Regions from separate parts of the Microbacterium luteolum genome, predicted to be linked through region 2. Evidence: predicted binding sites of a transcription regulator. Region 2 holds the regulator's gene; the other holds the start of a gene.
What was found. The regulator HrcA, encoded in region 2, represses chaperone genes, less so after heat shock. The targets are predictions, from matches to a motif close to TTNGCACTCGNNNNNNNCGAGTGCNAA.
Positions count from the first base shown of each region.

Region 1 (6,524 bases), 1.2 Mb from region 2:
CGCTGCAGCCGTCGATCGACGCGGCGCTGGCCGAGGCCGGGGTGACCCTCGACGAGCTCGACGCCGTCGCGGTGACCAGCGGACCGGGGCTCGCGGGCGCGCTGATGGTCGGCGTCGGAGCGGCGAAGGGCCTCGCCGTGTCGCTCGGCAAGCCGCTGTACGCCGTCAACCATCTCGTCGGGCACATCGCCGCCGACATCCTCACACCCGACGCCGAGCCGCTCGAGTACCCGACCATCGCACTGCTGGTGTCCGGTGGGCACACCTCCCTGCTGCACGTGCGCGATCTCACCACCGACGTCGAGCTGCTCGGCGAGACCGTGGACGACGCCGCGGGAGAGGCCTTCGACAAGGTGGCCCGACTCCTTTCGCTGCCCTATCCGGGCGGTCCCGAGATCGACCGCGCTGCGCTCGACGGCGACCCGGACGCGATCCGCTTCCCGCGCGGGCTCTCCCGCGCCTCCGATCTGGCGAAGCACCGCTACGACTTCTCGTTCTCCGGGCTGAAGACAGCCGTCGCCCGCTGGGTCGAGCGGTTCGAGGCCGACGAGGCGAACCAGGGCACGGCCGTCCCCGTGGCGGACATCGCGGCGAGCTTCCGGGAGGCCGTGGTCGACGTGCTGGTGACCAAGGCGCTCGCCGCCTGCGCCGATCTCGGTGTTCCCCGTCTGCTGCTCGGCGGCGGCGTGATCGCGAATCGGCGGCTGCGCGAGGTGGCACTCGAGCGCGCCGAAGCAGCGGGCGTGACCGTGCGGATCCCGCCCCTCTCTCTGTGCACCGACAACGGCGCGATGATCGCGGTGCTCGCCGCAGAGCTGATCTCCTCGGGGCGCGGCCCGTCGACGCTCGCGTTCGGCGCGGACTCGACTCTTCCGGTGACGGAGATCCAGGTCGCGGAAGCGGTTCCCGCATGAGCGACGTCCCGCGTAGACCGGACGCGGACGGCACCCCACCGACGCCCCGCACGAGCATCGAGCGGCCCAGCGGCGAGGTCGAGCGGCCGGCGGGAGCGACCAGGATCCCTGGCGCGCGCCGAGACGGCTACGCGAAGCTCCCGACGGGGCCGGTCGGCATCGAGCCGGTGGTCGTGAGCGGCCCCGACCTCGACGCAGTCGACGACACCGAGTGGGAGCCCGCGACGGACGCCACCGTGATCGACGACACCCGGCTGGCGCCCTGGGCCCTGCTGGCAGCGATCGTGGCGCTGGGAACATCCTTCTTCGTCGGCTGGGGCATCCCGGTCGCCGTCGTCTCGGTCGTCGCCGCGATCATGTCGCTGCGCCGCCCGGTCGAGAGCCGCGCGATCGGCCGCTGGGCACTGGTGCTCGGGCTCTGCGCGACGGTCTACAGCCTGGGCTGGCTCGTGTGGGCCGGTATGCAGTTCGAGCGGCTCGGATAGCAGGATGCAGGACGCCGAGGAGCTCGCGGAGATGCGCGCACTGCAGGCGCGGGCGTACGGGCGTGACGGCGACCTCTCGCACGCCGAGGCCGCGCGCCTGCGTGCACTCCAGACGCGAGCCGTCGAGCGCCGTGAGGACCGCGTCATCGGGGTCGCTGAGCCCGTCGCTCCGGAACCCGCCGCTGCCCCGGAGCCCGCCGTCGCGATGACCGCCCAGACCGCCCAGGACCCGGTGGACGAGGCCCCGGCCGCAGCATCCGCTCCCGCTCCACGGCGACCGCGCGTGCGGTGGATCGCGCTCGCCGCGGTGGCCACGCTCCTGTGCGGGGTCGGCCTCGGATGGCTCCTGTTCGGTCAGAGCCGTTCCGAGGCGGTCTCCCTGACGTCCGAGCAGCGGGAGTGGCAGAACGCTCTGCTGGCCGAGGCCGAGTACGACCCGTCGTCGGTCCGCGCTCTCGCCGTCGAGGAGGGCGTCGTCGTCTGGGCCGCGACGAAGGACGGGGGCAGGCGCACCTGCCTGATCCTGGGCGACGGCGAGTCGACCGTTCCGAACTGTCAGCTCACCGAGGCGGTCGCCGGTTCCGGCATGGTCGGGTCGATCATCGTCGACGCCGACGGCGGCTCGCAGCGCGAGGTCACCGCCCAGGTGCTGTTCGCCGCGTCGGGGGAGCCCGCCGTCGCGGTCAGCAGCTACGACTACAGCTCGGGAGCCACCGGAATCATCTATGCGAACGAGAACGAGACGCGCATCGCCGAGAAGCTCGCCGACGAGGGGTTCGATCCGCACTCGATCTGGGTGGCCGGCTACGACGGCGACGTGCCGATCTGGACCGCCATGCAGGTCGATTCACCCGGCACATGCCTCATCTACGACGGCTCCATGTCTCCGTCACCGACGGTCTGCGCCGACCCGCAGACCATCGTCGAACAGGGTGCGGGGCTGGTCCTGAACGTCGTCGACCCGCAGACCGGCGCCGCGACCACGTACGAGTTCTCGCCGACCGGTCCGTCGTACCTCGTGATCACCCGGGAGCGAGGTGAGCTCGGTGCCGGAGGAGGCTGAAGGCGAGGAGCGGTCGCGGCTGCTGCGGAAGGCGTACGCGCGCGACGGAGGGCTGACGGATGCCGAGGCGCGGCGACTGCGCGACCTCGAGGACGCGCGGCCGGCCCTGATGGTCTCCACCGCGGCGCCGGAGCCGTCGGCACGTGCGGCCGAGCCGCCGGCGCTCATCGATCGGGAGCACGTACCGCCACGCGCCCCGGTGCCGGGGGAGGTCGGCCCCGCGACGGGGACTGCCGCCGAACCGCCTGCCGAACCACGTGTCGAACCGCGCGCGGAGACGCGGCGCGAGCGGTGGCGGAGGACCTGGCTCGAGGTGCCGCGACGTCGGTGGGTCCTCGTGGCTGCGGCATCCGCTCTGCTGCTCGCGATCGGCGTGGGCACGGGCTGGGCGCTCTTCGGGCAGCGCCCCGAGGTCATCCCTCTCAGCGAGGACCAGCAGCAGAGACGACTCGAGCTGTATGACCAGGGCGAGTACGACCCGGGCACGCTGCGCGCCGTCGGCCAGGACGAGGACGCTCTGGTCTGGTACGGCACGAGGGAGGACGGACGACTGGTCTGCGTGGTGATGGACGTGGGGGAGGAGTCCTCCGACTCGTGCCAGGATCGCGACGATGTGGGGCCGTTCGGACTGTCGACGTTCGTAATGGTGCCGGACCCGGGCGATGCGGACGTCGATCCCGCCGTCGTCTCCGGCACCAGTGTGAACGTCTACATGCTGTTCTCGACGGCCGGCGAGCCCATGGTCTCGATCCAGCGGTGGACGCCGAGCGTCACCATGGTGAACCAGTTCCAGGGCGAGGAGCGCGCCAGGGCGACGGAGCTGTTCGAGCAGGGGTTCTCGATGGGCCTGTCGCTCGTCGGCTACTTCCAGGACCAGCCCGTGTGGCTGGGATCCCGATTCGCCGATGGCGACGACGCCGGGTCGTTCGAGCACTGCATGATCATCGATGCCCCCGACGAGCCCCCGGTGTGCAGCACGACCTTCGACCTGCCCGGTGCCGGGCTCTTCGCGGTGGTCGACGGGATCGACGGCGGGCTCCCCGTCTCCTGGACGATCGGCGTGCAGAACACGCAGAACCAGACCCCGTTCCTCACCATCACGCGGGACTCGTCGTTCTCCTCCCCGATCACGCCCGGCGACACCGTGCGCATCGAGTCGCCGCCCGGCGACCCGATCAGGGTCGAGGCGCCGGGAGACTCCGACGAGTGACGGCCGTCAGGCCGGGGCGGGAACGCGATCGGCGAGGATCGCACGGCGCTGGTCGCCCACCCGGACGAGGATCAGGGTGGCCTCCGCGTCCCCGCGCAACGCGAGCTTCTTCCGGAAGGCCGCGGGGTCGACGTCCACGCCGCGCTTCTTGATCTCGAGTCGGCCGATGCCGTTCGCCTTCAGCACCGCGTTGATCGCCTTGGGGGTGGCCGGCATGGTCTCGCGCACGCGGAACGACTGCACGAAGGGGCTCGTCAGCGCGGCATCCGACGTCAGGTACGCGATGTGCTCGTCGAGCATCCCGGCGTCGAGGCTCCGCGCGACGTCGCCGATGAGCCGCGCACGGATGACCGCGCCGTCGGGCTCGTGCAGGAAGGCGCCGAGTTCGCGCACGGGGGCGTCTTCGGCGTCGGCTCCCGCGGTGAGCTCGTGCGAGCGCTCGCCGCGGATCACGAGGGCAGCCCGGCGCACGCCTTCCCGCGCGAGCGCGCCGCTCCACACCACCAGCTCGACCACGCTGCCGTCCGCGCTCACCCACTGCGCCTCGCCGTCGGACGGGAGCGCGTCGCGGTCGTGGGCCGGTCCGAGCTTGATGCCCGTCGGCATCCGCGCGGCGACGTCGAAGGCCCAGTCCAGGGAGGGGGAGTAGTCGTCGGAGGACACGCGTCGTGTCTCGCTGTGCCCCGCAGTGCGCCGCGCCGGGTCCATCCACACGGCGCCGTGCTCCTCGCCGGGCGCATCGAGAGCGTTCTCCGCGGTGCTGTGACGGACGACGGCCGTATCGCCGAAGGGCGCGAGGTTGTAGGCGGCGATCACCGACGTCACCTCGTCGGCGTCGACCGCCAGCACGTCGAGGCCCGCACCGGCGAAAGCGAGGGCATCTCCGCCGATGCCGCAGCCGAGGTCGGAGACCCGCGTGATGCCAGAGCTGCGGATGCGCTGCGCGTGCCGTGCCGCGACCGCGAGTCTCGTCGCCTGCTCGAGCCCGGCGCGGGTGAAGAGCATCCGGCCGGCGAACGCGCCGAACTTCGTCGTCGCCCGGAAGCGCAGGTGCGCCTGGCCGACCACGGCGGAGACCAGTTCGGGGGAGTGCCCTGCCGCGCGGAGCCGCGAGACGGCGCGGGCGACCTCAGCGGTCGATTCGATGGGCCCCAGCTCGTCGAGCAGCCCGAGCCCCTCGGGGGTCAGCAGGGCACGCAGCTCGGACATCTCCACGACCTCAGCCTAATTCCCCTGCTCTCGCCGCCGAGACGGACCTGGCGCTGGCACTCGCATTGCATGAGTGCCAGCCGAGCGCCTAGACTGGATTAGCACTCTCGGGTTGAGAGTGCGAACAAGTCTTTCGTGTCAGCGTCAAGAAAGAAGAGGTAGACCGTGTCGGTTTCCATCAAGCCGCTCGAGGACCGCATCGTCATCCAGCAGGTCGAGGCCGAGCAGACCACCGCGAGTGGCCTGGTCATCCCCGACACTGCCAAGGAGAAGCCCCAGGAGGGCGAGGTCATCGCCGTCGGCCCCGGCCGCATCGATGACAACGGCAACCGCGTTCCGATCGACGTCGCCGTCGGCGACCGTGTCCTGTACAGCAAGTACGGCGGCACCGAGGTGAAGTTCGGCGCAGACGAGTACCTCGTCCTGTCGGCTCGCGACGTCCTCGCGGTCGTCGTCCGCTGAACCAGCGTTCCTCGGAAGGGGCTCGGATGCTGCGGCATCCGGGCCCCTTCTGCATCCCGCCACTCGGCGTCGGTTTTCTGCCGGACTCCTCCGGACCGTCGCCCTGCGGCGCCGAGCACCGCCCGCGCGACATAGGGTTGTGCAGTGCCCCCTGAGACGACGACCCGCGCCACTCGGACCGCCGGAGTCGCCTACGCCGGGGGCGCGTACCTTCTCTGGGGGATCCTCCCGCTCTACTTCCTCCTGCTCGTGCCCACCGGGCCCTGGGAGGTCGTCGCGTGGCGCGTGCTGCTGTCGCTGGTCTTCTGCCTCCTGCTGCTGACGGTGACCCGCGGCTGGGCGGCCTTCGGTGTGATCCTCCGGCAGCCGAAGCTGCTCGGCTGGACGGCGCTGGCCGGACTCCTCATCTACGTCAACTGGCAGGTGTTCGTCCTCGGCACGCTCACCGGCCACGTCGTGGAGACCAGCCTCGGCTACTTCATCAACCCGATCACCACGGTGCTGCTCGGCGTCTTCGTGCTGAAGGAGCGCATCCGCCGTCTGCAGTGGGCGGCCATCGCCATCGCCGCGATCGCGGTCGTCGTGATCGTCGTCGCCTACGGCGCCTTCCCGTGGATCGCGCTCTCGCTGACGGCCTCCTTCGGCGTCTACGGGCTGATCAAGAAGAAGATCGGGCCGGCCGTCGACGCGGTGAGCGGTCTGACGCTGGAATCGTTCTGGCTGATCCCGATCGCCGTCGTGCAGCTGATCATCGTGGCGCAGACGCCCGCCGGCATCACGATGGGCGCGAACGGCTGGGGTCACGCCCTGGTGCTCGGGTTCGCCGGCGTGGTCACGGCGGTGCCGCTGCTGCTGTTCGCGGCAGGCACGCGACGCATCGATCTCACGGTGATCGGCATGATCCAATTCGTCACCCCGGTGATGCAGTTCATCATCGGCGTCGCGGTCCTCGGCGAGCCGATGCCGGCGGAGCGATGGGCCGGATTCATCATCGTCTGGATCGCGATCGTCGTCTTCGTGGTGGACCTCGTCCTGGCCGCCCGACGTGGCCGCGCGGTCGCGAAGCCCGAAACGCTCTGATTCCCGGTTCCGCTGCGCACCGGACTCGGTGTCGGATCGTTAACGCACCGAAACATGAGCGACCCCTGTCGGCGTGTCCCACGCTCTAGTGTTAGAGCACC
Region 1 covers NZ_BAAAUN010000001.1:1,430,467-1,436,990, reverse strand. Annotated here, with positions in the region: gene tsaD (tRNA (adenosine(37)-N6)-threonylcarbamoyltransferase complex transferase subunit TsaD) at 1-914, shown strand, start outside; gene ABD648_RS06960 (hypothetical protein) at 911-1,399, shown strand; gene ABD648_RS06955 (hypothetical protein) at 1,404-2,462, shown strand; gene ABD648_RS06950 (hypothetical protein) at 2,446-3,672, shown strand; gene ABD648_RS06945 (class I SAM-dependent methyltransferase) at 3,679-4,887, opposite strand; gene groES (co-chaperone GroES) at 5,047-5,343, shown strand; gene rarD (EamA family transporter RarD) at 5,488-6,423, shown strand.
Region 1: groES (co-chaperone GroES) is a predicted target of HrcA. The motif match lies at 4,935-4,961, and genes of this name have one in related genera.

Region 2 (6,524 bases):
GTTCTGCGCCTCGTCGAGCACCACGAACGAGTCGTTCAGGGTGCGACCGCGCATGTATGCCAGCGGCGCGACCTCGATGGTTCCGGTGGCCATCAGCCGCGGCACGATCTCGGGGTCCATCATCTCGTTGAGCGCGTCGTACAGCGGTCGCAGGTACGGATCGATCTTGTCCGTGAGCGTGCCGGGGAGGAACCCGAGCCGCTCCCCCGCCTCAACTGCAGGACGGGTCAGGATGATGCGGGTGACCTCCTTGCGCTGCAGCGCCTGGACGGCCTTCGCCATCGCGAGATAGGTCTTGCCCGTTCCGGCGGGACCGATGCCGAACACGATCGTGTTCTCCTCGATCGCGTCGACGTACTCCTTCTGCCCGAGCGTCTTCGGCCGGATGACCTTGCCCCGCGTCGTGAGGATCGCCTCGCCGAGCACCTCGCTGGGACGCGGACCGCCCTCCTGCCTCAGCATCCGAGCCGAGTTCGAGACATCGCTCGGAGCCAGGTCGTGACCCGCCCTGGTCATCGCGAGCAGCTCGTCGACCAGGCTCTTGGCTCCGGCGACGGCCTCCCGCGAGCCGCTCAGGGTGATCTCGTTGCCTCGCACGAGGACCTGCACATCACGGTGCTCCTTCTCGAGCATGCGCAGTAACCGGTCCTGCGGACCGAGCAGCTGCACCATCGCGACGCCGTCGGCGTAGATCTTCTCGACCGACTCGGGCGGGACGCCGCCGAGGCTGCGTTCCTGCGGTTCGTGGTTGTCAGGCACCGACACTCTTCTCCGTCAGTCCGCCGGCCAGCACATGTGCGTGGACGTGGAAAACCGTCTGACCGGCGTTCGCGCCGGTGTTGAAGACGAGGCGGAAATCGCCGTCGTCCGTGTGCGTCGCCGCGAGTTCCTTCGCGAAGGCGATCATCTCGGCGAGCAGAGCCGGATCTCCGGCCGCGAGCTCGGCGACGTCGCGGTACTCCGCCGACTTCGGCACCACGAGAAGATGCACGGGCGCCTGGGGCGCGATGTCGCGCAGCGCGAAGACGCGATCGGTCTCACCGAGGATCTCCGCAGGGATCTCCCCGTTCAGAATGCGCGTGAAGATCGAGGGTTCCGTCATGGTGTCAAGTCTACTGACCGTCACGGACCGCGGTCCGTGGGTCCCGGCTCACCAGCGCCCGAGCGCGACCGACAGGAGGGCGATCGCCGCAGGACCCGCCGTCGAGGTGCGCAGCACCGTGTCGCCGAGGAGCACGCGCTCTGCACCGGCATCCGTCAGCAGGGCGAGCTCCTCGTCGGAGATCCCGCCCTCGGGACCGACCACCAGTACCAGGTCGCGCCCGTCCGGTTGAATCGCCGAGAGCCGGACCGATGCCGTCGGATCGAGCAGCAGCACGCGGTCGGTGCTCGCCCGCGCGGCGAGCTGCTTCGTGGTCACCGGTGCGGCGACCTCGGGGACCCAGGCGCGGTGCGCCTGTTTCGCCGCTTCCCGCACGATGGTCGCCCAGCGCTCCCGCCCCTTCGCGGCCTTGGGGCCTTCCCAGCGCGACACGCTGCGGCCGGCCTGCCACGGCAGGACCTCGTCGACGCCGAGCTCGCAGGCGGCCTGCACGGCGAGCTCGTCGCGATCGCCCTTCGCGAGGGCCTGCACGAGGACGATCCGCGGCGAGGGTGCCGGATGCTCGATCCTCTCCTCGATGCGCACGTCGACGAGCGACGGCGACACCTCTTCCGCGACACCGGCGAGCCACACACCGGCACCGTCGCCGACCGTGACGGCCTCGCCGACGCGGAGCCGGCGCACCACGGCCGCGTGCTTCGCCTCGGCGCCGGTCAGCGACACGACGTCTCCGACACGGGCGTCGGTCGACGACTCGACGAGGAAGTGCAGCGCCACGATCAGTGCCCGCGGAACCGGTCGCGGAGCTTGGAGAAGAGTCCCTGCTGGAACTGGGCGAGCTGCGGGCCGGGGGCCTTGGCCTTCTTCGCGAAGTCCTCGATCAGGGCGCGCTGCGCGGAGTCGAGCTTGGTCGGCGTCACGACCTGCACGCCGACACGGAGGTCTCCGCGCTGCGAACCGCGGAGCGGGGTGATGCCCCGACCCTTGATCGTCAGCACGTCACCGGACTGCACGCCGGGACGGATCTCGAGGTCGACCTCGCCGTCCAGTCCCTGGATCGAGGTCTCCGTGCCGAGGATCGCATCCGACATCGACACCTCGAGGGTCGCGAGCAGGTCATCGCCCTCGCGGCTGAAGGCCTGGTGCGCGTTCACGGACACCTCGACGTACAGGTCTCCGTTGGGGCCGCCGGCCTTGCCGACCTCGCCCGAGCCGGGGAGCTGCAGACGGAGTCCGGTCTCCACACCCGCCGGGATGTCCAGCGACACGGTGCGGCGCGAGCGCACGCGCCCCTGGCCGCCGCAGGTGCCGCACGGGAACGGGATCGTGGTGCCGTAGCCCTCGCAGGTACCGCACGGCTGAGAGGTGACGACGTTGCCGAGAAGGCTGCGCACCTGACGCTGCACGTGTCCCGAACCGCCGCAGATGTCGCAGGTCACGGGCGAGGTGCCCTCCTGGCAGCACGACCCCTGACAGGTCTCGCACAGCACTGCCGTGTCGACCTCGATGTCGCGGTGCGCACCGAAGACGACGTCGCCGAGGTCGAGCGTCACGCGCACGAGGGCGTCCTGACCCCGTTCGCGACGAGAACGCGGTCGTCCGCCGCGGCCGGCACCCTGTGCCGCGCCGAAGAACGTCTCGAAGATGTCCCCGAAACCGCCGAAGCCGCCGAAGTTGCCGGCTGCGCCGTCGCCCCCGCCCATGTCGTAGCGACGGCGCGAGTCGTCGTCGCTGAGCACGTCGTACGCGTGCGTGACGAGCTTGAACTTCTCTGCGGCCTCGTCGCCCGGGTTCACATCCGGGTGCAGCTGCCGCGCCAGGCGCCGATACGCCTTCTTGATCTCGTCGGTGGAAGCGTCTCGGGACACCCCGAGAACCTCATAGTGGTCCGCCACGATCGCCTTTCTGCGTGTGTCTCTCGTGACCGTCGCCTCAGCGACCGGCCTCGTCCTCGTCGAGCATCCGCGACAGGTAGCGGGCGACCGCCCGCGCCGCCGCGAGATTGCTCGGATAGTCCATGCGCGTCGGCCCCATCACACCGACCCTCGCCGTCCCGCTGGGGGCGGCGTAGTTGCTGGCGACGATCGACGCCTCGCCGAGACCGAACGGCTCGTTCTCGGTGCCGATGCTCGCGCCGAGCCCCTGCTCGTCGGTCACCATCTCGCCCATCAGCCGCAGCAGCGTGACCTGCTCCTCGATCGCCTCGAGGATCGGATGGATGCTGCCGCGGAAGTCCTGCTCCCGCCGCGCGAGCGTCGCGGCTCCCGCCATGACCAGACGCTCCTGACGGAACTCCCCCAGCTCCTCGATGACGACGGCGGCGAGCGTGCGCAGCGCGACGTCCTTCGTCTGGTCCTCGGCGGCGACGAGGTTCTGCAGCCGCTCGGCCGCATCGCTCACCGCCTGCCCCGTGATCAGGGCCGAGAGCCGCGCGCGCAGGACGGCGGTGTCGGCCTCGTCCACGTCGACGGGCAACGGCGTCAACCGCTGCGAGACGCCCCCCGCGTCGGTGACGAGGACGATCAGCACGCGATTCGGCGCGAGGGCCACGAGCTCGAGGTGCGTGATGTGCGCGCGAGCGAAGGACGGGTACTGCGCGAGCGCGACCTGCCCGGTCAGCTGCGTGAGCACCCGGACCGTGCGGATCATCAGATCGTCGAGGTCGGTGGGGCCCGTCAGGAACGACTCGATGGCGGTGCGCTGGGCGACGCTGAGCGGTCGCAGCTGCGCGAGATGGTCGACGAAGACGCGGTACCCCTTGTCGGTGGGCACCCGCCCCGAGGAGGTGTGCGGAGCGGTGATCAGCTCTTCGTCCTCGAGCAGCGCCATGTCGTTGCGGATGGTCGCCGCGGAGACGCCGAACGAGTAGCGATCGACGATGGAGCGGCTTCCGACGGGTTCGTGGGTCTCGACGTAGTCCTGCACGATCGCACGGAGAACCTGGAGTCCTCGCTCTGAGACCATCACCTTCCCCTTCCGCCGGCACTCGGACACTCGCTGGCACTCTGATGTTCCGAGTGCCAATCCTACCCCGCGCAGCCGAGTAAGCCCCGAAAGGCCACCCCTAAGATGGCGCTCATGACGACGACGCCGCCGACCGCGACCCTCTCCGGCGGCACCGTCCGCGGAACTCTCGAGACCGGCATCCGCCGCTTCCTCGGCATCCCCTACGCCGCCGCACCGTTCGGTGCGAACCGTTTCCGCGCCCCGCAGCCCGCGACGTCGTGGGACGGGGTGCGAGACGCCACCGAGTTCGGCCCCACCGCACCGCAGCTGCCGTACCCCGGTCCGATCGGCGAACTCCTCGGCAGCGTCCGCATCGAGGGCGACGACATCCTCACCGCGAACGTGTGGGCGCCGCAGGATGCCGCCGCCGCGCCGGTACTGCTGTGGATCCACGGCGGCGCGCTCGAACGCGGCACGGCGGCGCTCGGGCTGTACGACGGCATGCCCTTCGCACGCGCCGGGATCGTGTTCGTGTCGATCAACTACCGGTTGGGGTCCGAGGGCTTCTCGGTGCTCGACGGCGCTCCCCGCAACCTCGGTCTGGAGGATGCCGCGGCCGCCCTCGCCTGGGTCCACCGCGAGGTCGAGGCGTTCGGCGGCGACCCGGGGCAGATCACGGTGATGGGCGAATCGGCGGGAGGGGCGATCGTCGCGGGGCTCCTGGCGAAGGAGCAGTCCCGGACGCTCATCGCGCGCGCGATCATCGAATCCGGACCGCTCGAGGCGCAGGCGGCGCACAAGGCCGGCCGCATCTCCGTGCAGCTCGCGAAGCGACTCGGTGTCCGCCCGGAACGCGGGGCCTTCGCCGAGATCTCGCCCGACCGCCTGCTCGAGGCCAGGCGACAGCACGCCGCAGGATCCTCCCCGCTGGGCGGAGCACCCGGCTTCCAGTTCGCGATCGACGCGGAGAGCCTCCCGCGTTCCCCGCATGAGGTGCTGCCCGACGTCGACATCCCTCTGCTCATCGGCAGCAACACCGACGAGTACCGGCTGTGGTTCCCGCCGGCGGCCCTCGACGGCATCAGCGCGCTCAAGCTCCTCGCGGCCCGTCTCGCCCTGCGGATCCCGCGCGCCGCCGTGCAGGCGTACCGCGCGGAGTTCCCCGACGCGTCGACCGGCGAGATCTTCGGGCAGCTCGCGACCGACGTTCTCCTGCGCGCTCCGCTGACGCGTCTCGCTCGGAAGCGGACCGCGCCGACGTACGTGTATGAGTTCGCTTGGAACAGCCCGGTGCGCGACCTCCGAGCGGCGCACGCGCTCGAGCTCGGATTCGTGTTCGACCGGCTCGACGACCCCGAGGCGCAGCGCCTCGCCGGCCCGGACGCGCCACGTGAGCTCGCGGCGGAGATGCATGCGGCGTGGGTCGCGTTCGTGAAAACCGGCGACCCCGGGTGGCCGGTGCTCGGCACGGAGCGCCGGACCCGTGTGTTCGACACGACCAGCGCGACGGTTCCGCAACGGCGCACGACCGGATTGGACCTGCTGCCGACCTGAGTCAGTCGGTCAGCTCGCGCACCACCGCGTCGGCCATGAGCCGACCTCGGAGCGTCAGCTGGACGCGGCCCTTCACGGCCGCGACCGGATCGACCAGCCCGTCGGCGATGAGCCCGGCCACCCGCGTACGGTTCGCCGGGCTCACCTCGTCGATCGCGATCCCCTCCCGGATGCGGCTGAGCAGCAGGATCCGCTCCAGCAGGCGGGAATCCGCGTCGGGTCGCTCGGTGCCGGCGGCGGGAGATTCGGATGCTGCGAGCCGCTGAGCGTAGGCGGCGGGGTGCTTCACGTTCCACCAGCGGAGACCCGCGACATGGCTGTGCGCACCGGGCCCGAAGCCCCACCAGTCGCTCCCCCGCCAGTAGGCGAGGTTGTGCCGAGACCGATTCTGCTCTGCAGTCCGGCCGTGGGCGGCACACGCCCAGTTGCTCACCTCGTACCAGTCGAAGCCGGCGGCGGCGAGGCGCGCATCGGCGAGCTCGTACATGTCGGCCTGCAGGTCGTCGTCGGGCGTCGGAACCTCTCCCCGCCGGATCTGCCTGGCGAGCTTCGTGCCGTCCTCGATGATGAGGGCGTAGGCGGAGATGTGGTCCGAGTCGAGTTCGAGCGCGGCATCGATCGACGCCTCCCAGTCGGCGAGCGACTCGCCGGGCGCGCCGTAGATGAGGTCGACGCTGACCGCGAGGCCCGCGTCCTTCGCGGCGGCGACCGCCGTGCGCACGTTCTCCGGACGATGAGTGCGGTCGAGCGCGGCGAGCACGTGCGGCACCGCGGACTGCATGCCGATCGAGAGGCGGGTGACGCCGGAGGCCGCGAGAGTGCGCGCGACGTCCGGAGTCACCGTGTCGGGATTGGCCTCGACCGTGACCTCGGCACCTTCGACCAGACCGAAGGCGGATGCCGCGGCGTCCAGCATCCGCGC
Region 2 covers NZ_BAAAUN010000001.1:244,445-250,968, reverse strand. Annotated here, with positions in the region: gene ABD648_RS01215 (PhoH family protein) at 1-672, opposite strand, end outside; gene ABD648_RS01210 (histidine triad nucleotide-binding protein) at 752-1,102, opposite strand; gene ABD648_RS01205 (16S rRNA (uracil(1498)-N(3))-methyltransferase) at 1,151-1,879, opposite strand; gene dnaJ (molecular chaperone DnaJ) at 1,882-2,997, opposite strand; gene hrcA (heat-inducible transcriptional repressor HrcA) at 3,035-4,066, opposite strand; gene ABD648_RS01190 (carboxylesterase/lipase family protein) at 4,181-5,602, shown strand; gene hemW (radical SAM family heme chaperone HemW) at 5,604-6,524, opposite strand, start outside.